One region of the Vibrio sp. 2134-1 genome, then DNA from elsewhere that is predicted to be linked to it. Evidence: predicted binding sites of a transcription regulator. Region 1 holds the regulator's gene; each other region holds the start of a gene.
The links. The regulator CRP, encoded in region 1, controls carbon source genes, mostly activating them, when cyclic AMP is high. The targets are predictions, from matches to a motif close to TGTGANNNNNNTCACA.

Region 1 (7,610 bases):
CTCGCACGACCGTGACTTCTTGGATCCGATCGTTGGTCGCATCATTCACATCGAGAATCAGCAGCTGAACGAATACACGGGTAACTACTCGTCATTCGAAAACCAACGCGCACAAAAGATGGTGTTACAACAAGCGATGTTTGAAAAGCAACAGAAGCAGATGTCTCACATGCAAAGCTACATCGACCGCTTCCGTTACAAAGCCTCTAAAGCACGCCAGGCTCAAAGCCGTATTAAAGCTTTGGAGCGCATGGAGAAAGTGTTACCAGCTCAATTCGATAACCCATTTAGCTTCCAATTCCGTGAGCCAGCTGCGCTGCCAAACCCAATCATGATGATGGATGAAGTATCTGCAGGTTACGGTGACAACCTCATCTTAGAGAAGATCCGCTTGAACTTGGTTCCTGGCAGTCGTATTGGTCTACTCGGCCGTAATGGTGCGGGTAAATCGACATTAATCAAGCTGCTCTCTGGTGAACTTAACGCGCAAGGTGGTGACCTAACTTACTCACAAGGCGTGAAAATTGGTTACTTCGCTCAGCACCAGTTAGAAACGCTTCACCCTGAAGAAACGCCGCTGCAACACATGATGCAAATCGCACCCGATCAAACCGAACAGCAGCTACGTGATTACCTAGGTAGCTTTGGCTTCCAAGGTGACAAAGCACTAGAAAAAGTTGCGCCGTTTTCTGGTGGCGAAAAAGCCCGTTTGGTATTGGCTTTAATTGTGTGGCAAAAGCCAAACCTGTTGCTACTTGATGAACCGACCAACCACTTAGACTTGGACATGCGCCAAGCACTTACGATGGCACTGCAAACATTCGAAGGTGCGATGGTGATTGTTTCGCACGACCGCTATTTACTGCGCGCTACGACCGATGACTTGTATTTAGTGCATGATCGACAAGTTGCTCCGTTCGACGGTGATTTAAATGACTATTATAAATGGTTAACCGAACAACAAAGAGCGGAACGCAAAGAAGCGCAGGCTGCGCAGCCAAGCAAAGATACGGCCAACAGCGCAGCTGCGAAGAAAGAGCAAAAACGTCGCGATGCAGAGTTTCGAAAACAGACAGCGCCAATTCGCAAAACGCTGACACAACTAGAAAATAAAATGGATAAGTTAGGTGCTGCACTGGCCGAAGCTGAAGAACAATTGGCGGACAACTCACTGTATGCGGCCGAAAATAAAGCTAAACTTAACCAAGTGCTGGCACTTCAAGCTTCCAGTAAAGCTGAGCTCGAAGAAATTGAAATGGAATGGATGTCTGCTCAAGAAACGTTGGAGCAGATGGAGCTAGAGTTTAATCAATGAGTAATCAACACGCTGAATACACACTCACCCTAGAACACCTTTGGCAGTTTAGTCTGCAATTTTATGGTGTGCGAGAAGTGAAAGAGGCGTGTTTATCATTACAGAACAACTACCACGGTAACGTGAACCTACTCCTGCTGCTCAGATGGCTCGATGAGCAGCAACTCATTTTCCAAGAAAAAGACTGGCCCTTGGTGCAAGACTGTCTAGGTAGGAGCGAAACTTTACTTCACTCCTTTCGCGACCTTCGTCGCCACCTTAAGTCTCAAGTCAATGACGCTTTGTATCGTGAGACCTTGCAGTTTGAGCTGCAACTAGAAAAGCAGCAACAAGCGGATTTGGTGGACTGCATTAACTCACTTGCACTACTCAAAAATGATGGTGACCCACTGACGTTGAGATACTGTCGTCAACTCGGTGGGGAGCATTTGCAGCAAGCCTTTGCTATTCCGGTGCCAAACATTCAACCACCAAAACGCCCATAAATCTGTAGAATACCTATAATCTTTATAAAGGATTATATTAATAAGTTCTTCAACGGACACCGAAGGACCGCATAAGAGCAGTTAGGTATGACACAATTTTTCGCAGCCGCCGGGATCAAAAACCCGCATCTCCAAACGCTTTTGCCGCGTTTTATTCGCAAAAAAGCGTTGTTTACGCCGATTTGGCAAACCCTCGATACATCCGATGGCGACTTTCTCGATCTCGCGTGGAGCGAGGACCCAACCCAAGAGCCTGCACAAAAAAAGCCGATTTTTGTTTTATTTCATGGGTTAGAGGGGTGCTTCTATAGCCCTTATGCCAATGGGTTAATGAATGCATTTGCTCAATCTGGATGGCTGTCGGTGATGATGCATTTTCGTGGCTGCAGCGGTAAACCAAACAAAAAAGCACGAGCTTACCACTCGGGTGAAGTGACGGATGCTCGTTACTTCCTAGAGCACCTTGAACAACGTTTTCCTGATAATCCCAAAGTTGCAGTTGGTATTTCTCTTGGCGGTAACATGTTGGCGAATTATTTAGCCCAATATAAAGACCACCCTATTTTGAATGCAGCGACTATTATCTCGGCGCCTTTAGACCTAGCTGCGTGTGCAAACCGTATTGAACAAGGCTTTTCGAAAGTGTATCGCCGTTACCTGCTTTCTTCACTGAAACGTAACGCGTTACAAAAGCATCATCTATTGCATGGCGAGCTTGCGCTGTCCTACAACTCAATAAAACGTGTCACACGGCTGTATGAATTCGATGATTTGATCACCGCACCATTGCATGGCTTTAAAGACGCACAAGATTATTACGATCAATGTTCAGGCTTGAGTAAATTACAACAGATCACGCTACCGACACTGATCATTCACGCCAAAGACGATCCATTCATGACCGACGATGTGATCCCGAAATTTGTTCTGCCAGATAACATTGATTACCGTCTCTTTGAACACGGTGGCCATGTTGGCTTCCTGACAGGAACGGCGTTAAAACCTAAGTTTTGGTTGGAGGAAGCGCTGCCCGCGTATTACGAAAGTATCGCCGCAGATTACCTTTCTGCTGTATCCAAGCAACGAACGCAGTAAACTAGCCGCTCATCATAAAAGTTAGAGGTATTTATGATCATTCCATGGCAAGACATTGCGCCGGAAACATTGGAAAACTTAATTCGTGAATTCGTCTTACGCGAAGGAACGGATTACGGAACCGTCGAGGTTTCTTTGCAAGACAAAATTGATCAAGTTAAAGCTCAATTGGAAAAAGGTGAAGCGGTTATCGTGTTCTCTGAGCTACACGAAACCGTCGATATTCAACATAAAACAAAATTTTAGACCCTTCACATTTTACCGTATCCCACTCGATGACAAGGTATTGTTACGTGCTATAGTGGGATATCGACCGTGCAGTAGTAACTCTACTGCACATTACAGGTAAGTAATTTTCGACAAGGTTTGTCATGTCAGCTAAACACCCAATTATTGCGGTTACTGGTTCGTCCGGTGCCGGCACGACCACTACATCTGAAGCCTTCCGTAAAATGTTCAATATGATGAACGTTAAACCCGCATGGGTTGAAGGCGATAGCTTCCATCGCTTTACTCGCCCAGAAATGGACATCGAAATTCGCAAAGCCCGCGAGCAAGGTCGACACATTAGCTACTTTGGCCCACAAGCTAATGACTTCCCGGGATTAGAAGAGTTTTTCCGTAAGTTCGGGCATGATGGTACTGGCAGCGTGCGCCGTTATCTGCACACGTTTGACGAAGCGGTTCCCTACAATCAAATGCCAGGCACGTTTACACCGTGGCAAGACTTACCCGAAAACAGCGACGTGCTGTTTTATGAAGGGTTACATGGTGGCGTGGTCGATGGCGATGTTAATGTTGCTCAACATGTGGATTTCTTAATTGGTATGGTGCCGATTGTGAACTTAGAGTGGATCCAAAAATTCGTACGTGACACTCGCGATCGCGGCCATTCGCGTGAAGCGGTAATGGACTCAATCGTGCGATCCATGGACGATTACCTCAACTATATCACTCCGCAGTTTTCTCGTACTCACATCAACTTCCAGCGCGTACCGACCGTTGATACTTCCAACCCACTTAATGCAAAAGGCATCCCTAGTTTGGATGAGAGTTTTGTGGTGATTCGCCTACGCGGTATCAAGAATGTCGACTTCCCATATCTGCTGGCCATGATTGATGGCTCATTCATGTCACGCCACAACACGATTGTCGTACCCGGCGGTAAGATGAGCTTTGCAATGGAGCTCATAGTTCGGCCTATCCTACAACAGCTCATCGAAACAGGGAAAATTGGCTAAAAACCTGCCTGCGAAGATGTTTACTTTTCATACCGTGATCATGTGCACAGTTTTGCTTACAAAATCTCAATCATGGCACGATTAAAATCAAGAAATCGTTTTCGAAAAAGGATACTATTTCTTACCGAAACACAAGAGAGCTTGCAGCATATAAAAAGTGCTCTTATTCTAGTAGGCCTAATTCAGGCTTAGCTAAAATATGGATAGCGCAAGCGTACCCTGCAGAGGAAGTGAGATATTATGGTTCTAGGTAAACCTCAAACCGACCCAACATTAGAGTGGTTTCTTTCACACTGTCATATTCATAAGTACCCTTCAAAGAGCACGCTAATTCACGCGGGCGAAAAGGCAGAAACTTTGTACTACATCGTTAAAGGTTCTGTTGCGGTTCTTATCAAAGACGAAGAAGGTAAGGAGATGATCCTTTCTTACCTAAACCAAGGAGACTTTATTGGTGAACTTGGTCTATTCGAGGAAGACCAAGAGCGCACAGCTTGGGTTCGTGCTAAATCTCCTTGTGAAGTTGCTGAAATTTCTTTCAAGAAGTTCCGTCAGCTTATCCAAGTAAACCCAGACATCCTAATGCGTCTTTCTGCGCAGATGGCTCGTCGTCTTCAAGTAACTAGCCAAAAAGTGGGTGACCTGGCGTTCCTAGACGTAACTGGTCGTATCGCTCAGACGCTTCTGAACCTTGCAAAACAACCAGACGCAATGACTCACCCAGACGGCATGCAAATCAAGATCACTCGTCAAGAAATCGGTCAAATTGTTGGCTGTTCTCGTGAGACAGTAGGTCGTATCTTGAAGATGCTAGAAGAGCAGAACCTAATCTCTGCTCACGGTAAAACCATCGTGGTTTACGGTACTCGTTAATCTCGAACTAGAGTGACACGAACAAAATTATAAAAGCCACCAATGGCAACATTGGTGGCTTTTTATTTACTCATGACCAAATGAGATAGGGTGCAGCGAACACTAATGAGTAAGCTTAACAGGTTAACCCTAAAACTTAGCCATTCGTACTTTCAAAGATTTTGTCAGCTGAAGCGGCCACGAAACCTGGGTACAAATCACCATTTTCCATCGGATAGCGCTTAGCAAATTCATAAAACCCGCCAGGGATAATTTCAGTGCCTTCGCTAAAACGAACCGCTACTTTATCTGCCATGGTCGATGACTGCTCTAGCAACACCTCAGGAGTGCCCTTCACTTCACCACCATTTTCATTAATGGTAAACCCAGCGGTACGCAGATGATCGTTTACCTGCTTCACTTCTTCATATTCATTGAGCTGGTTAACGCTCACCGTGAAGTGGTTTGCTCCGTAACCATGCGCCGCAAGCCAAGATGCGTACTCACTTTCTTTAGCCAACGTTTGGTAATCAGCAAAGCTTAAATCCCACAAGCGTCCACCATGTAAGAATGCGCTATCTTTCAGCTTGTCAGCATCGATTTGTGCCACCAAATTTTTCACAATCTCTTGTAGCTCAGGCGAGCACTCTTCAACTTTTAGCTCACTAATAAATACTTTAGGTTGCTTCGGATCTGGGTGCTCATAGTGCTTAGCAACCAGCTTTTTGCTTTCGAAAATGTAATCACCACACGCCTTGTAACCAATAGCTACAAATGGCTTAGCTAGAGTTTCAATACCAAGAGGCGCGATATTGAAGGTACGTAAAGCTATATGATCATTAATCAGAGGCTCATCTTCTTGAAGCAGCTGATGCACTTTAGCAGCCGAAGGGCAAAGACGTTGAATGTAATCTTGCCATAGCGATTCAAATAACACATCGGGCGTCATAACGACTCCTTGTTACGAGATGTAGAGTTTAAAGGTAAGCGGAAGTTGGCTGCTCGTTCACAACAAAAGTTGTCCAGAATAATGAACGAGCAACCATCAACCTGTGACGGTAAATGCCAGTCAGTCAACACGCTTTTCCGAGTCTTTGCTCACTTTTCGTGTTCTGCCAACGATCACTACAACCCATACCTAAATGATGCGCCGGCAAGGTGAGCCGCAATGCATAGTTGCGACTCTATTATTAAAACTTATAGCGCTACACCTGGACTCAATGTTGCAGGCAAGACAGTCTCTTGACCTTCCATTGATGCCATTGGGTACGCACAGTAATCTGCTGCGTAGTAAGCGCTTGGGCGCAAGTTACCCGACGCCCCCGGACCACCAAATGGCGCATCACCGCTTGCCCCAGTAAGCTGGCGGTTACGGTTCACGATTCCTGCACGAATGTGGTCAACGAAGTATTCCCATTCTTGGTCGTCGGTTGAAACCAAACCAGCAGATAAGCCAAAGCGCGTATCGTTTGCTAGCGCCACGGCTTTGTCTAATCCTTCGTAGCGCACCACTTGCAGAAGTGGGCCGAAGTACTCTTCATCTGGTAACTCAGCAATGTTCGTTACATCAATGATGCCTGGAGAAACAAACGCCGCCTCTCCTGCTTTCGCTTCAATCAAGCTTTCACCGCCAAGAGACTGTAGATTAGCTTGTGCATCAAGAATAAACTTGGCTGCCGCGACCGAAATTTGCGGTCCCATAAATGGCGCAGGTTCTGCAAATGGTTGGTCTACGCGAATATTGCGTGTCGCTTCAACGAGTTTGGTGATAAGCGCATCGCCTTTTTCACCCAATGGCACATACAAACGACGAGCACACGTACAACGCTGCCCAGCACTGATAAACGCTGACTGGATGATGGTGTAAACCGTGGCATCCAAATCACCATATTTATCAGAGATCACCATCGGGTTATTACCACCCATTTCTAGTGCGAGCATCTTGCCCGGTTGACCCGCAAATTGACGGTGTAATACATGCCCCGTATTTGCGCTACCCGTAAACAGTACGCCATCGATGCCTTTTGCGTCAGCGAGCGCGATACCAGTTTCTTTCGCGCCTTGAACAAGGTTAATCACGCCTTTCGGCAGACCGGCTTCTTCCCATAGCTTCATTGCCAATTCACCCGTCCATGGCGTTTGCTCAGACGGTTTGAAGACTACCGTGTTACCAGCCAGTAGCGCAGGCACAATGTGACCATTTGGTAGGTGGCCTGGGAAGTTGTAAGGACCAAACACCGCCATCACGCCCAATGGGCGGTGGCGCAATACGATTTGGTTGCCTGCTGCTTCACGGCTCGCCTCACCAGTGCGGTCATGATAAGCGCGAATCGAAATGGCAATTTTACCTGCCATTGCCGCTGCTTCAGTGCGCGTTTCCCAAATTGGCTTACCAGTTTCTTTGGCAATGACTTCGGCGATTTTTTCGCTGTTCTCTTTTACTTTCTCCGCAAAAGCCAACACGATTGCCTCACGCTCTGAAAATGGGCGCTTTTTCCAGTCAATAAACGCTTCACGCGCTGCAGATACCGCCTGGTTCACCTGCTCTGCCGTTGCACCTTTGCCTTGCCAGATCACTTCTTGGTTGTACGGCGACAGAGACGTAAATGCTTCACCCTGACC
Region 2 (7,610 bases), on a different contig from region 1:
TGTAATCGTAATAGCGGCTGCTATTATTTCTTACCGCTTGATAGTGCACCGAAACGCTTGTTGAAGCGATCAACACGGCCGCCTGTATCAACGATACGTTGCTTACCAGTGTAGAATGGGTGACACTTGTCACATACGTCTAGGTGGATAGACTCTTTACCTAGAGTAGAGTTGAACTCAAAAGAGTTGCCGCAAGAACAAGTCGCTTTTACTGCTTTGTATTCTGGGTGGATACCAGCTTTCATGGGATAACCTCAATAGTAGGCCGTGTCGCTATACGAATCTAAGCCGCACACCACACGCAATTAATAATAAAATGGGATACCGCATCAACTAATTGCCGAAGCCATATCTCAAGGCGCGATATAGTAAAGAATCACATTGCTCGGATCAACACATTTGGCAACTTTTTCGCCACTTTTTTAGCCAGACTAATCATAGAGGCACGATTCACGCTGAATCACATAGCTTTACTCGAATTTCCATACCGATTTTAATAGACTCTCATTTCCTTTCCCTCTTTTTAATAGCTAAGAATTTATGCGTCCAACCATTGCTAGAGTGGCATTACCCGTTCCGCTCGACAAACAATTTGATTACGCCATTCCGGGGCACCTGTTTCCGATCATTGGTGGACGCGTTTCCGTGCCTTTTGGACGCCAAACCTTAGTCGGCATCGTCACCGCAATGGTTAATCACTCGGACTTTCCCAAAGATCAACTCAAGCCAATCAAAGCAGTTCTTGATTCTCAGCCGATATGGTCTGAAAAGCTTTATTCGTTGCTGACTTGGTGCAGCCAGTTCTACCAATACCCACTTGGAGATACGCTACACAATGCGATGCCAGCAGCTCTACGTAAAGGAAAGCCTGCAGATTTTGCGACGTTACAAGAGTGGCAAATTACCGAATCCGGTAAAGACAAGCTGATGCAAGGGCTTGATCGTCGAGCGGTCAAACAACAGAAGGTCTTGCAAATGTTGGTTAACGGCGCTTTGCCTCACCAGGAATTTGTCGACCAAGAGATAGCCTCAACAGTACTAAAGTCTTTAGAAGAGAAAGGCTGGATTGAACGTATCGAGAAGAAGCCTGTAATCACCCAGTGGGGACAGCACGTTGAATGCGACGTCGAGAAGCCAAAGCTCAACCACGAACAAGCGCTGGCTATTGCAAGTGTAAATAGCCAAACAGGTTTTGCTTGCTATTTATTAGAAGGCGTCACGGGCTCAGGTAAGACAGAAGTGTACCTCAACCTTATCAAGCCAGTTTTAGAGCAAGGGAAACAAGCCTTGGTTTTAGTACCAGAGATTGGCTTAACGCCCCAAACCATCAACCGCTTTAAACGCCGTTTTAATGTGCCAGTTGACGTCATCCACTCCGGGTTAAACGAGACGGAGCGTCTGAATGCGTGGCTTTCTGCACGCGACAAAGCGGCCGGAATCATTATCGGCACACGCTCTGCCCTACTCGCGCCTTTTGCTGATCTCGGGATTATCATTGTGGACGAGGAACATGACACCTCTTACAAACAGCAAGATAGCTTGCGTTATCATGCACGCGATGTTGCTGTAATGCGCGCTCATAAAGAACAAGTTCCGATTGTTCTGGGCTCAGCCACACCTGCACTGGAGACATTGCACAATGCCTTGTCAGGCAAATATCACCATTTAACACTAACCCAACGAGCTGGCTCTGCCGTGCCAACCACTAATAAAGTGTTAGATGTAAAAGGTCAGTATTTAGAAAGTGGCTTATCTGCCCAACTGATTGCCGAGATGCGCAAGCATTTAAAAGCGGGCAATCAAGTAATGTTGTTTCTTAACCGCCGAGGCTTTTCGCCCGCTTTGATGTGCCATGAATGCGGTTGGATTGCAGAATGTAAACGTTGTGATGCGTACTATACGTTCCACCATTACAGCAACGAAATACGCTGCCATCACTGCGGCTCACAACAACCGGTAATTCATCAATGTCAGGGGTGTGGTTCAACTCAACTGGTTACCGTCGGCGTAGGAACGGAACAACTCGAACAACAATTGGCTCAGTTATTTCCAGAATACAACGCCATTCGCATCGACAGAGACAGCACACGTCGCAAAGGTAGTTTGGAAGATGCCCTTGAATCGATTCGTAAAGGTGAACATCAAATTCTGATTGGCACCCAAATGCTGGCTAAGGGGCACCATTTTCCAAATGTAACACTCGTTGCTCTTTTGGATGTTGATGGCTCTCTCTATAGTAGTGACTTCCGCGCTTCCGAGCGACTAGCGCAGTTGTTTATTCAGGTCGCAGGTCGTGCCGGCCGCGCAAGTAAACCTGGCGAGGTTATCCTACAAACCCACCATCCTGAGCACAGCTTGCTGCAGGCCCTGCTTCAAAAAGACTATCGCCACTTTGCTATGACTGCTCTGGAAGAACGCAAACTGGCTCAGCTTCCGCCTTATAGTTTCTTGACTCTGTATAAAGCAGAGGCGAACCAAAGTGAGGTAGTTGAAGACTTCCTGCGTCAGGTTCGCTTTACGTTAGAGTCACACCCTCTGTTCGATGATTCCTGCATGGTGTTAGGCCCTACTCCTTCACCTTTGGCTAAGCGGGCTGGTAAATACCGCTGGCAACTATTACTGCAAACTCAGCATCGTTCATTGATGCAAAAGTTATTAACCAGTGCCAAACCTGCTATTGAGTTGTTGCCAAATGCTAAGAAAGTACGCTGGAATTTAGACATAGAACCACAAGATCTCAGCTAGCAAACGTTTAACTATGTAATGAATTACCATTTAATGTGACCAGAATCACACCAAGATTACAATTTTTGTTAAACAGACCGTAACTTTCACTTTAGAAATGAATAGACTATCCAAATTAGAAAAGTCTAAAGTGACTTGTTTGCACAGGCTTAGATTAAAACAATGACTATTCCCACAAATTGATATCGCGGTGAAGAATCCATTTTCCCACTCGTTAACACGAACTGAGCGAAGAGCAAATACAGCTCTCACTCGGTTTGATTACTCTGATTTCAAACCGGAATAACGTCATCTTGGCAAAAAATAAATGAGAGGTTAAAAACTATGGCGACAATGAAGGATGTTGCCCAGCTTGCGGGAGTGTCTACGGCTACGGTATCTCGAGCCTTAATGAATCCAGAGAAAGTCTCTTCTTCTACAAGAAAGAGAGTAGAAGATGCCGTACTTGAAGCGGGTTATTCTCCAAACTCATTAGCGCGTAACTTACGTAGAAACGAATCAAAAACCATTGTTACTATCGTTCCCGACATCTGTGATCCTTATTTTTCTGAAATTATTCGCGGTATTGAAGATGCAGCCATGGAACATGGCTATCTAGTCCTGCTGGGCGATAGCGGACAACAGAAGAAACGCGAAAGCTCTTTCGTAAACCTCGTATTTACTAAGCAGGCAGATGGAATGCTACTGCTTGGTACAGATCTACCATTCGATGTCAGTAAGCCAGAGCAAAAGAACTTACCTCCGATGGTAATGGCGTGTGAATTTGCGCCAGAGCTCGAGCTTCCGACAGTACATATTGATAACCTGACCTCAGCATTTGAAGCGGTGAATTACCTGACCCAATTAGGTCATAAACGCATTGCTCAAATCTCTGGACCAGATACAGCAATATTGTGTCAGTTCCGCCAGCAAGGCTACCAACAAGCCCTGCGCCGTGCCGGCATCAATAAAGATCCACAATATAGTGTCATTACTGAGTTCTCTTTTGATGGCGGAGCAAAAGCCGTTCGTAAACTGCTCGAATTGCCAGAACCACCAACGGCTATTTTCTGTCACTGTGACACAATGGCCATCGGCGCAATTCAAGAAGCGAAAAAGCTTGGCTTACGAGTACCGCAAGATCTCTCTGTTGTGGGCTTTGATGACATTAACTTCGCTCAGTACTGCGATCCACCGTTGACCACCATATCTCAACCTCGCTATGAGATTGGTCGACAAGCGATGCTAATGATGCTCGAGATGTTAAAAGGCCACGACGTGCATTCAGGCTCGCGTCTGCTTGAAACTAATCTCGTCATTCGTGGAAGTGCAGCGCCACCACAGCGCCCTTAACCTAAAGATTAGGTATTCATCCCCAAAGCGGTGCTAAGGCGCCGCTTTTTTATTTACCCCTCCTGCTTTTTGTGTATCCCTGAATAAATGTAAGTGAGAACGGAAACACACTCCTACACTCGGGCGTTGTCGCGCTTTAGCTATCAAGATTCTATCAATAGGGTGTTTTCTCAACTCGTTCTGGATTAACATATTTGCAAGAATCCTTGATGACCAGAAATAACCGTGGCAAATAGAGATTATGTAAGACGGGGGCGAGGCGCCCCAAAAAAGTCGACAAAAAAACAGCCGCCGAGAAGAAAAAAACCTTGGCGCAGTGGCCTGCTCGCTATCTTGCTCGTGGGCGGTTTTGGCTATGGTCTTTACCTTTTGAGTAGCGACCCAGAACCTAAACAACCAGTCGTGAAGCAGCCAACAACCACTGTCAGCAAACCAAAGCCGAAAAAAGACTTGCCGCCACCACCAGAAGAAAAATGGGAATATGTTGAGTCACTACCGAAACGTGAAGTTGAAGTTGTGGCTAAAGAAATTGAAGTTTCTAAAATTCCTTACATCATGCAGTGTGGCGCGTACAAAACTCAGGCACAAGCGGAAGAGCGCAAGCTTGCAATCGCGTTCCAAGGGATGTCGAGCAAGATTCGTAAGAAAGAAGGCAGTTCATGGTATCGTGTGGTGCTAGGTCCGTATAAGTTCAAACGTGATGCAGAACGTGACCGTCATAAACTGCAACGCGCGAAAATCGAGCCGTGCGCGATTTGGAAAGAAAATCTTTAAACTCAGGCCCTAGGAGCTAAGATCCTAGGGCCTTTCTTTTTGCCCCCTTGAATCCCCATTTCTCCTCCCCCATATACTGAATTAAATCCAAAGAGAAATAATCAAGAGGTCGACTGTGACTACCATTGTATCTGTACGTCGAAATAATAAAGTCGTCATCGCGGGTGATGGCCAAGTATCTCTAGGCAATACCGTAATGAAAGGTAATGCGCGCAAAGTTCGCCGCCTATACAACAACCAAGTACTAGCGGGCTTTGCCGGCGGTACTGCGGATGCCTTCACCCTTTTTGAGCGCTTCGAAAGCAAACTGCAAATGCACCAAGGTCACCTAACCAAAGCGGCAGTTGAGCTAGCTAAAGACTGGCGTAGCGATCGTGCTTTGCGCAAGCTCGAAGCATTACTTGCCGTTGCCGACGAAACCGCATCGTTAATCATTACCGGTAATGGTGATGTCGTACAGCCAGAACACGACCTGATTGCGATTGGCTCTGGTGGTGCTTACGCACAAGCTGCCGCAACCGCCCTACTAGAAAACACAGATCTAGATGCTCGTGAGATCGCGGAAAAAGCTCTCAATATCGCGGGTGACATTTGTGTCTTCACTAACCATCACCACACGGTAGAAGAGCTAGACTCAACAATAGAGCCTGAAAAACCAACCGCGTAATCGTAACGAAGTAAGGAAAGAATATGTCTGAAATGACGCCTCGCGAAATCGTTCATGAATTGAACCGCCACATTATCGGTCAAGAAAAAGCCAAACGTTCGGTTGCGATTGCACTTCGTAACCGCTGGCGCCGCATGCAGCTTGAAGAAAGCTTGCGTGCCGAAGTGACGCCAAAAAACATCTTGATGATTGGCCCTACTGGTGTTGGTAAGACTGAAATCGCACGACGCCTCGCAAAACTGGCAAATGCCCCTTTCATCAAAGTTGAAGCGACAAAATTCACCGAAGTGGGTTACGTTGGTAAAGAAGTTGAAACCATCATCCGTGACCTAACCGATGTCGCTGTGAAAATGACGCATCAACAAGCGATGGAAAAAGTGAAATTCCGCGCAGAAGAACAAGCGGAAGAACGCATTCTTGATGCGCTACTGCCACCAGCACGTGATAGTTGGGGTCAAGCAGAGCAAACGGAAGAGTCTTCTCACACTCGCCAGATCTTCCGTAAGAAACTGCGTGAAGGCCAACTAGACGATAAAGAAATTGAAATCGACGTAGCCGCACCGCAGATGGGCGTAGAGATCATGGCGCCTCCTGGTATGGAAGAGATGACTAACCAGCTGCAAGGCATGTTCCAAAACCTCGCTGGCGACACTAAGAAAAAACGTAAGCTGAAAATCAAAGACGCAATGAAAGCGTTAGCGGAAGAAGAAGCGGCGAAACTGGTTAACCAAGAAGAGCTGAAAGAAGCAGCGATTTTCAACGTTGAAAACAACGGCATCGTATTTATCGATGAGATCGACAAGATCTGTAAACGCGGCGAGAGCTCAGGCCCAGACGTTTCACGCGAAGGTGTTCAGCGCGACCTACTTCCATTGATTGAAGGCAGCACGGTATCAACCAAGCACGGCATGGTAAAAACAGACCACATTCTGTTTGTTGCATCTGGTGCATTCCAAGTGGCAAAACCATCTGACTTGATCCCAGAATTGCAAGGCCGTCTACCAATTCGTGTTGAGCTAGAAGCACTAAGCAGCAACGACTTCAAACGCATTCTGACAGAACCAAAAGCCTCTCTAACAGAGCAGTACGTTGCGTTGATGAAAACGGAAGATGTGGACATCGAGTTCACAGAAGATGGTATCACGCAAATCGCGGAAGCGGCATGGACGGTCAACGAGAGCACAGAAAACATCGGTGCTCGTCGCTTACACACCGTAATGGAACGCTTGATGGATGAAATCTCTTACGACGCAGCGGAGCAATCTGGCGCTAAATTCATTATTGATTCCGCTTACGTGAAAGCGCGCCTAGGCGACACAATTGAAGATGAAGATCTAAGCCGCTTTATTCTTTAAACGCAATCTATTTTACCAAAGCCCAGAACCTTGTTTCTGGGCTTTTTGTTTAGAATGACGGTGACTTTGACAACATCTAAATCAAAAGATCTCGTCATTCTAGCGAGCTCAAGCGAGACTAAGAATCTGCTAACAGCAGACGCCTTTCTTTCCAACTCACCTTCACCACTGCACAATCGGATGATCGATTCTGAATCACACTCGTTCCTCGCTGTTCAGCATGACGGTGACTTAGACAACATCTAGATCAAAAGCTCTCGTCATTCTAGCGAGCTTAAGCGAGACTAAGAATCTGCTAACAGCAAACGCCTTTCTTTCCAACTCACCTTCACCACTTCACAATCGGACGATAGATTCTGAATCACACTCGTTCCTCGTTGTTCAGAATGACGGTGACTTTGACAACATCTAAATCAAAAGATCTCGTCATTCTAGCGAGCTCAAGCGAGACTAAAAATCTGCTAACAGCAGACGCCTATTCTTTCACACTCACCTTCACCACTGCACAATCGGATGATGGATTCTGAATCACACTCGTTCCTCGCTGTTCAGAATGACGGTGACTTAGACAACATCTAGACCAAAAGCTCTCGTCATTCTAGCGAGCTCAAGCGAGACTAAGAATCTGGTAACAGCAGACGCCTATTCTTTCCCACTCACCTTCACCACCGCACAATCGGATGATCGATTCTGAATCACACTCGTTGTTCAGAATGACGGTGACTTTGACAACACCT
Region 3 (7,610 bases), on a different contig from region 1:
TTTCGTTTGAAGGTGGTACTGTTAAGGGCAAGGATTCGAGTAAGTTGTACCTATTGCTTGAATTTCAGTAAGTAGTTCGTCGCTAAGTTGCAAATCAATACTGTCGATATTGGCTTTTAATTGGTCTAGGTTTGTTGCTCCGATAATGTTAGAAGCAACAAATGGACGCTGATTGACAAACGCGAGCGCCATTTGTGCAGGGTTTAGACCATGCTCTTGAGCTAAATTGACGTAAGCTTCGGTCGCTTTAACACCTTGCGGAGTGAAGTAGCGCGCAAAACGCTCCCACTTAGTGCATCGAGCGCCTTCAGGTTTTGCCCCGTTTAGGTATTTACCACTCAGGCAGCCAAATGCCAAAGGAGAGTAGGCAAGTAACTGAACGCCTTCGTAATGGCTGATTTCAGACAAGCCAACTTCGAAGCTGCGGTTCAATAAGTTATATGGGTTTTGAATGGAGACAATTCTTGGCAAATCGTGTTTTTCTGCCAAACGCAATAGCGACATCACACCCCACGGCGTCTCGTTGGATACGCCGATATAGCGCACTTTACCTGCATTCACTAATTCAGTAAGCGCTTCCAACGTTTCAATTAACGTGACTTCTTCTTGTTTGTCAGGGTATGGGTAGTTGAGTTGACCAAAGCAGTTGGTTTGACGCTGCGGCCAATGTAGTTGGTACAAATCGACATAATCGGTTTGTAGACGATTAAGGCTGTCATCAATTGCTGTATGGATGTGGCGACGATTAAGGCTCATGTTGTCTCTAATGTGAGGAACATTGCGAGGGCCAGCCACTTTTGTTGCCAGTACTACTTTCTCTCTTTTGCCGCTTTTTGCTAACCAATTACCGATGTATTGCTCGGTGAGCCCTTGTGTTTCCGAGTTTGGCGGTACAGGGTACATCTCTGCGGTATCGATGAAGTTCACCCCATGATCGAGGGCAAAGTCGAGCTGTTCAAAGGCGTCCTTTTCTGTGTTTTGCTCGCCAAACGTCATAGTGCCGAGGCAGATTTTACTGATCTCAAGTGATGAGTGCGGTAGTTTTGTGTATTGCATATCACGTCCTTGAAGAGTTACCGACTAAATAAGTGACTCCAATATAGGGGATTTTTAGCCGCAATCGCAAATGATTTACGTATAAAGGAAGAGCAAACTCGAAAGCTACAGTTAGCCTAACTACACTTAAATGATCGTGTGAAGGAGGTATGTTATGCAGAAGCATCAATTGGACATGTGGCTACATGGTCCACATAAAGATACTTATAAAACTCCCAAAGTATTTGTGATTGGGTGTTCTGATGTCTCTGACTATCTTTTAGCTGTGGAGTACAAGCATCAACTTGAGCCGATTAAAGACGGTGAAGACCCGATACATTTTGGCTCTCTAGACTTAGTAAAAGAAGAACTATTGAGGCTAGGGGTCGATAAAGCGTATTTAAGGCTGCGCAATGCGTATGACGAATGTGGCACTGAAGAGGCAGCCTCGTACTGCGATATTGAGTTATCGCTCGTGACGCACTAAATAGCTGATATGGTTTTATTCTGGTTGAGTGTTAATGTAGTGCTTGAGTAAGATCTGTTCAGTAAACTGTGTTCTAAGGTAAAAGCCTCGGGGCAGAGTTTTCATCGGCTTACCATTTGAGTTGTATGCTTCGGTGAGCGCTTTTGCATTTGCGGCTTTAGGGCGAAGATGCAGCGCTTCTCCGTGTCTGGCGGAAATTTGATCAAATCTTCCCAAGACGATCATCTCCATTAACTCTTCCCAGTCATTTCGCAAAATCCGTTCTTCTTCTTCATCTGGTGACCAAATGAGTGGACTGCCCACACGTCTTTCAGCGAGTGGGATTTCTCGTTCTCCTTCTACGGGTACCCAAAGCACACGAGATAGCTTGTTTCGAACATGACTTGTTTCCCATGTAAGACCATGAACACCAGTGAGGGGGGCCACAGAAACAAAGGTTGTTTCTAAAGGTTTGCCAGAGTAACTAATCGGAATACTTTTTAACTCGATCCCTAGTTTTGCGAAATCTTGTTGAGGTTTACTGCCAGCTGGAGCGCCCAAGTGCCATTCGAGTAATTGACCCACCCAACCTTTATCACGTTTTAAGTTTTCAGGAACAATCATATTCGCCTCGGCGGCCAACTCAGCAAAACTGAGTCCTGCCATATCATGCGCTCGTTCCAATAGCTCTGCTTCTGTTTGTGGTTCTGGTTTCATAGTTACAAGGTGGTATTACAAAAAATATAGTTTATCAAACTCCGACCAAATCTACTGTTTAAGATTTCACCGAGGCGGTGTAAGAACGATCAATTCATAACTTATCCACAGGTGAAGGAGGTATTGATAAGATCCTGGCGGGGTCTGTATGAATAAACAGGGGTTAAAATGCATTTTTGGGGTTGATTTTGTTGTAATCATCTAAACGAATAGCAGGTGAGTGTGGATAAATAGCCTGTTGGTGGATCTTTGACCGATCTGAGTTTGGTGAAAAGATCATCAAGAAACTGAAGATCGAATTATCGTTATTTTTAAAAATAAATACTTTTTTATCAATGTTTTATGTTTATTTTTTTGTTTGTTCATTTGTTTTGCTTTTGATGGGATTGAACTGAATTACTCATTTGAATTGAATTCTTCACAAAGTTATTCACAGAAAAGGTGAATAAATGTGGGCAATGTCTCACTCTTGTGTTGATAAGGTATGGTTTGATTAAAAGATATCCAAAAATGGTGAAAAGGTAATAAATCTTGCTCATATCACATCAGTAAGTTTGCTAGTAATGGGGATATGTGGAAAAATCACGGTAATAAAAAATTTATTCATAGAGGTTAGCCAGTGATAGATGGCGATGGTTACCGACTTAATGTTGGTATTGTGATATGTAATAACCATGGTCAGGTCTTCTGGGCTAAACGATACGGGCAACACTCATGGCAATTTCCACAAGGTGGGATTGACGAAGGTGAAACCCCTGAACAAGCCATGTTCAGGGAGTTATACGAAGAAGTCGGTTTAACGAAAAAAGACGTTAAGATCATTGCAACAAGTCGTCATTGGTTAAGATATAAGCTACCAAAGCGATTGGTGCGTTGGGACTCCAAGCCTGTTTGTATCGGCCAAAAACAGAAATGGTTTCTGCTGAGATTAGAATGCGATGAATCTCGCATTAATATGCAACGCGGAAAATCCCCTGAATTTGATGGTTGGCGCTGGGTAAGTTACTGGTATCCAGTTAGGCAAGTTGTTTCTTTCAAGCGAGATGTTTATCGACGAGCGATGAAAGAATTTGCATCCTTAGCCATGCCTTTTCGAGAGAGAAAAGCGAAAGGGAAAAGAAAAAAGCAACGTAGAGGATAATCATGCTCAGTCAGCTAAGGGAAATAGTTGAGAAAGTCTCCAGGGTCGATGATGTGCATCTGGCACTCGATATATTGGTGAAAGAGACTTGTGCTGCCCTTAGTACTGAGTGCTGTACTATCTATCTTGCTAATGAAGAAATGCAGCGCCTTGAGTTAATGGCAACTCAAGGCCTTATTTTTGAAGGTGATAGTATTCATATCAACTTCAATGAAGGCTTGGTTGGGTTGGTAAAACGAAGCGCTGAACCCCTTAACCTTGCCGAAGCCTCAAAACACCCCGAGTTCAAATTCTTTCCTCAACTCGGCGAACAGATTTACCACTCTTTTTTAGCTACTCCAATCATTCATCGTAAACAAGTTTTAGGTGTGTTGGTGATCCAACAAAAAACGCCGCGCTTGTTTAGTGAAATGGAAGAATCGTTTCTTGTTACCTTATCCGCTCAGTTAGCGGTGCTCATTGCACATGCGCAGAATCTTGGGCATTGGCAGTTAGCATCTAAACCCACGGTATTAAAAGGTTTGCCTGCGTCTACTGGTGTCGCGATTGGAGAGTTTTGGTTCGACAATACCCAGCCGAGTTTATCGGATGTTTTCCCTTCGTCCACGTTAGATAAGGAACGCGAGCACGAGACACTACTGGTGGCCATAGAGCGAGCGTTAAATGACTTTCGCCGCATGCGGAAAAAACTGGACAGTGAAATCAACAAAGATGCGCTGGCGATCTTCGATCTGTTTACTCACTTACTGAATGATCCGATGCTTCGCGGTGATTTGAAGAAGCAGATTGAAAAAGGAGATAGGGCAGACTGGGCGTTACGCCAAGTTGTAGAGTCATACTCGAATCGATTTGCCAGAATGTCGGATGTATACATGCGTGAAAGAGCGCAAGATATCCGAGAGTTAGGGCAAAGGCTGCTCTATTTTCTGCACAACAGCGAGCAAGAAAATTCTGCAATTGATCGTCCCATTATTTTGGTGGCGAACGAACTCACTGCCACCTTGCTCGCTTCTGTACCTAAAGAGTTTTTGTTAGCCGTCGTATCATTAGAGGGAGGCGCAAACTCTCACGCTGCCATTTTATCTCGAGCTCTTGGGGTCCCTGCAGTTATGGGCGCCAACATTAATCCGGATGTGGTGAATGGCAAACTCGGGATAGTCGACGGCTATACGGGTGAGATCTTCTTAGAGCCAAACCGCCAGTTGTTGCGAGAGTATCGCAGCTTAGTAAGCGAAGAGTCTGAATTGTTTGCCATGGTAAACAAGGACCTCGCACTCCCTGCGGTTACGCAAGATAATCACCATATCGAAATTATGCTGAATGCGGGACTCAGTGCAGACAGTAATATTGCCATCAACACAGGTGTTGATGGTGTTGGGTTGTACCGAACAGAGATTGCATTTTTACTTCAGCATCACTTTCCTTCGGAAGATGAGCAGTATCATCAATACCAAGCAATACTTAACAGCTATCCGAATCAACGAGTAGTGATGCGTACTTTGGATATTGGTGGTGACAAACCTTTGCCGTATTTGCCCATCGAAGAAGATAATCCGTTTCTAGGCTGGCGTGGCATTCGTTTTACATTGGATCATCCAGACATTTTCTTGATCCAACTGCGTGCAATGTTAAGAGCGAGTGCAGAAAGCGGAAACTTAAGTATCTTATTGCCAATGGTGTCAGGGGTAAAAGAGCTAGACGATGCCATTAGCTTGATTAATCAAGCTCACAGCGAAGCCGTTTTGCTTGATGATAGAATTCAATTCCCACAAATTGGGGTCATGATTGAAGTACCATCGATGGTGTATCTGTTGCCAACGATTGCTCACCGTGTTGATTTTGTTTCTGTCGGGACAAACGATTTAACTCAGTATTTATTAGCGGTAGATAGGAACAATTCGCGCGTAGCGGATGTCTATGAATCTATGCATCCTGCGGTACTGTTAGCGCTTAAGCAAATCCATGAGGTGTGTGATAAATATCAGGTGCCCGTGTGTATTTGTGGTGAGCTAGCGGGTGATCCATTTGGCGCTCTTCTCTTACTTGGGTTAGGGTATACCAGTTTGAGTATGAACACCTCCAACGTGGCTAAGGTGAAATATTTGATTCGTCATAGTCAACAAGAAGAATTAGAAAAATTAGCGGAGCAAGCAATGACAAAATCCTATGGGGAGGACATTCATCAAATGATGCATGACTTCTTCATTCAACAGGGCTTTGCGGGCTTTATCCGTGCAGGTAAAAAGTAGGAAATCGTGACCGTCTCTTTATTTTTGTTATTGTTGGCGCTAGGCGCTTTTGTGGGTGTGATGGCGGGGTTACTCGGTATCGGTGGTGGTTTGATTGTTGTTCCTGCCTTGTTGTATTTGCTTCCTCTTGCTGGGATCTCTCCAGAAATGAGTATGCACATGGCCTTAGCCACTTCGTTAGCGAGTATTATTGTCACGTCTGGCTCATCGGCGATGAATCACCTTAAGCTCGGCAATGTCGATATGTTTGTCGTAAAATGGTTGATGCCTGGTGTGGTCATTGGTGGCTTTGTTGGTGCCAATATTGCTGAGTGGATCCCTACACACTATTTGCCGAAAGTGTTTGGTGTCATTGTTCTTTGCCTGTCAGTACAAATGTTTCGTTCCATTAAAGTTACGAGCAGTAAACCTATGCCGAGCAGCCCTGTGACTGTAGTTTACGGCACGGGAATTGGTGTCGTATCAAGCCTTGCTGGTATTGGTGGTGGCTCACTGTCGGTACCATTTCTAAATAAACACGGGATAGAGATGCGTAAAGCGGTGGGTTCATCCTCCGTTTGTGGTTGCGTGATTGCTATTTCTGGTATGATCGGCTTCATCTTACATGGCTATAAAGTCGAAGGCTTACCTTCATACAGTATTGGTTATGTTTATCTTCCCGCTTTATTAGCGATTGCTATGGCCTCGATGCTCACAACAAAAGTGGGTGCGAAGCTGGCAACTAATCTTCCAACTGCGGTATTAAAAAAGATATTCGCGGTGTTCTTAATGTTTGTTGCAGCGACCATGCTGCTCTAAGTTTGTACCCAAGTCATTCTCGCTGAACCAAGCATCTAGAGGTTACTTGGGTATATTTATTTTGTTGTGATAAGAAGAGAATGATTTATGTCTCAGGGATATATTGAATTTCCCAATATTGATCCGGTTTTAATCTCTATTGGTCCTGTTTCGGTTCGTTGGTACGGTTTGATGTACCTTGTGGGCTTTATGTTTGCTCTATGGTTAGCGAACCGACGTGCAGATAAGCCTGGAAGTGGTTGGACACGAGAGCAGGTTTCTGATTTGTTGTTCGCAGGCTTCCTTGGCGTGGTGATTGGTGGCCGTGTAGGCTACGTGCTTTTCTACAATTTTGAGCTCTTCCTGGCTGACCCTTTGTATCTATTTAAAGTGTGGACCGGTGGTATGTCTTTCCACGGGGGCTTACTGGGTGTGATTACTGCGATGTTCTGGTATGCACACAAAAACGGGCGAACTTTCTTCGGTGTTGCTGACTTTATCGCGCCGCTTGTGCCATTTGGTTTGGGTATGGGGCGTTTAGGTAACTTCATGAACAGCGAGTTGTGGGGCCGAGTAACGGATGTGCCTTGGGCGATCGTTTTCCCAAATGGCGGTCCACTGCCACGTCATCCATCGCAGCTTTATGAAATGGCGCTTGAAGGTATCGTACTTTTCTTCATCTTGAATTGGTTCATCAAGAAACCTCGTCCTCTAGGTTCTGTTTCAGGGCTATTTTTAGCTGGATATGGTACATTCCGCTTCTTAGTTGAGTACGTGCGCGAACCAGACGCTCATTTGGGTTTATTCGGTGGCTTTATTTCCATGGGACAGATTTTATCCCTGCCAATGGTGGTTATCGGTGTCCTCATGATGGTTTGGGCATACAAACGTGGTCATTACAAAGACGAATTACCACAAAAGACGAAGTAAGGTATTGGTGTGAAACAGTATTTAGATTTGTGTCAACGCATCGTTGACCAAGGTGTTTGGGTTGAAAATGAGCGTACAGGCAAGCGCTGCCTGACCGTAATCAACGCGGATTTAACCTACGATGTTGCGAACAATCAATTTCCGTTGGTCACCACACGTAAAAGTTTTTGGAAAGCGGCCGTTGCAGAGCTATTAGGGTATATTCGTGGTTACGATAATGCGGAAGATTTTCGTAAGCTGGGCACGAAAACCTGGGATGCCAATGCCAACCTAAATGATGCCTGGTTGAATAACC

Region 2: the regulator CRP is predicted to act here: its motif matches at 2,780-2,795, upstream of cytR (DNA-binding transcriptional regulator CytR).
Region 3: the regulator CRP is predicted to act here: its motif matches at 2,669-2,684, upstream of rppH (RNA pyrophosphohydrolase).

The regions. Positions count from the first base shown of each region.
Region 1 is NZ_JAWOUS010000025.1:28,521-36,130, reverse strand. It holds gene R7R78_RS20865 (ABC transporter ATP-binding protein) at 1-1,315, shown strand, start outside; gene R7R78_RS20860 (TIGR02444 family protein) at 1,312-1,800, shown strand; gene R7R78_RS20855 (hydrolase) at 1,888-2,895, shown strand; gene R7R78_RS20850 (YheU family protein) at 2,929-3,141, shown strand; gene R7R78_RS20845 (phosphoribulokinase) at 3,267-4,136, shown strand; gene crp (cAMP-activated global transcriptional regulator CRP) at 4,377-5,009, shown strand; gene R7R78_RS20835 (DUF1338 domain-containing protein) at 5,146-5,937, opposite strand; gene astD (succinylglutamate-semialdehyde dehydrogenase) at 6,186-7,610, opposite strand, start outside.
Region 2 is NZ_JAWOUS010000005.1:6,490-14,099, reverse strand. It holds gene rpmE (50S ribosomal protein L31) at 24-245, opposite strand; gene priA (primosomal protein N') at 541-2,745, shown strand; gene cytR (DNA-binding transcriptional regulator CytR) at 3,049-4,077, shown strand; gene ftsN (cell division protein FtsN) at 4,303-4,851, shown strand; gene hslV (ATP-dependent protease subunit HslV) at 4,967-5,518, shown strand; gene hslU (HslU--HslV peptidase ATPase subunit) at 5,542-6,873, shown strand.
Region 3 is NZ_JAWOUS010000047.1:658-8,267, reverse strand. It holds gene R7R78_RS23350 (NADP(H)-dependent aldo-keto reductase) at 22-1,056, opposite strand; gene R7R78_RS23345 (DUF6482 family protein) at 1,211-1,522, shown strand; gene mutH (DNA mismatch repair endonuclease MutH) at 1,538-2,218, opposite strand; gene rppH (RNA pyrophosphohydrolase) at 2,838-3,359, shown strand; gene ptsP (phosphoenolpyruvate--protein phosphotransferase) at 3,362-5,608, shown strand; gene R7R78_RS23325 (sulfite exporter TauE/SafE family protein) at 5,615-6,406, shown strand; gene lgt (prolipoprotein diacylglyceryl transferase) at 6,494-7,315, shown strand; gene R7R78_RS23315 (thymidylate synthase) at 7,325-7,610, shown strand, end outside.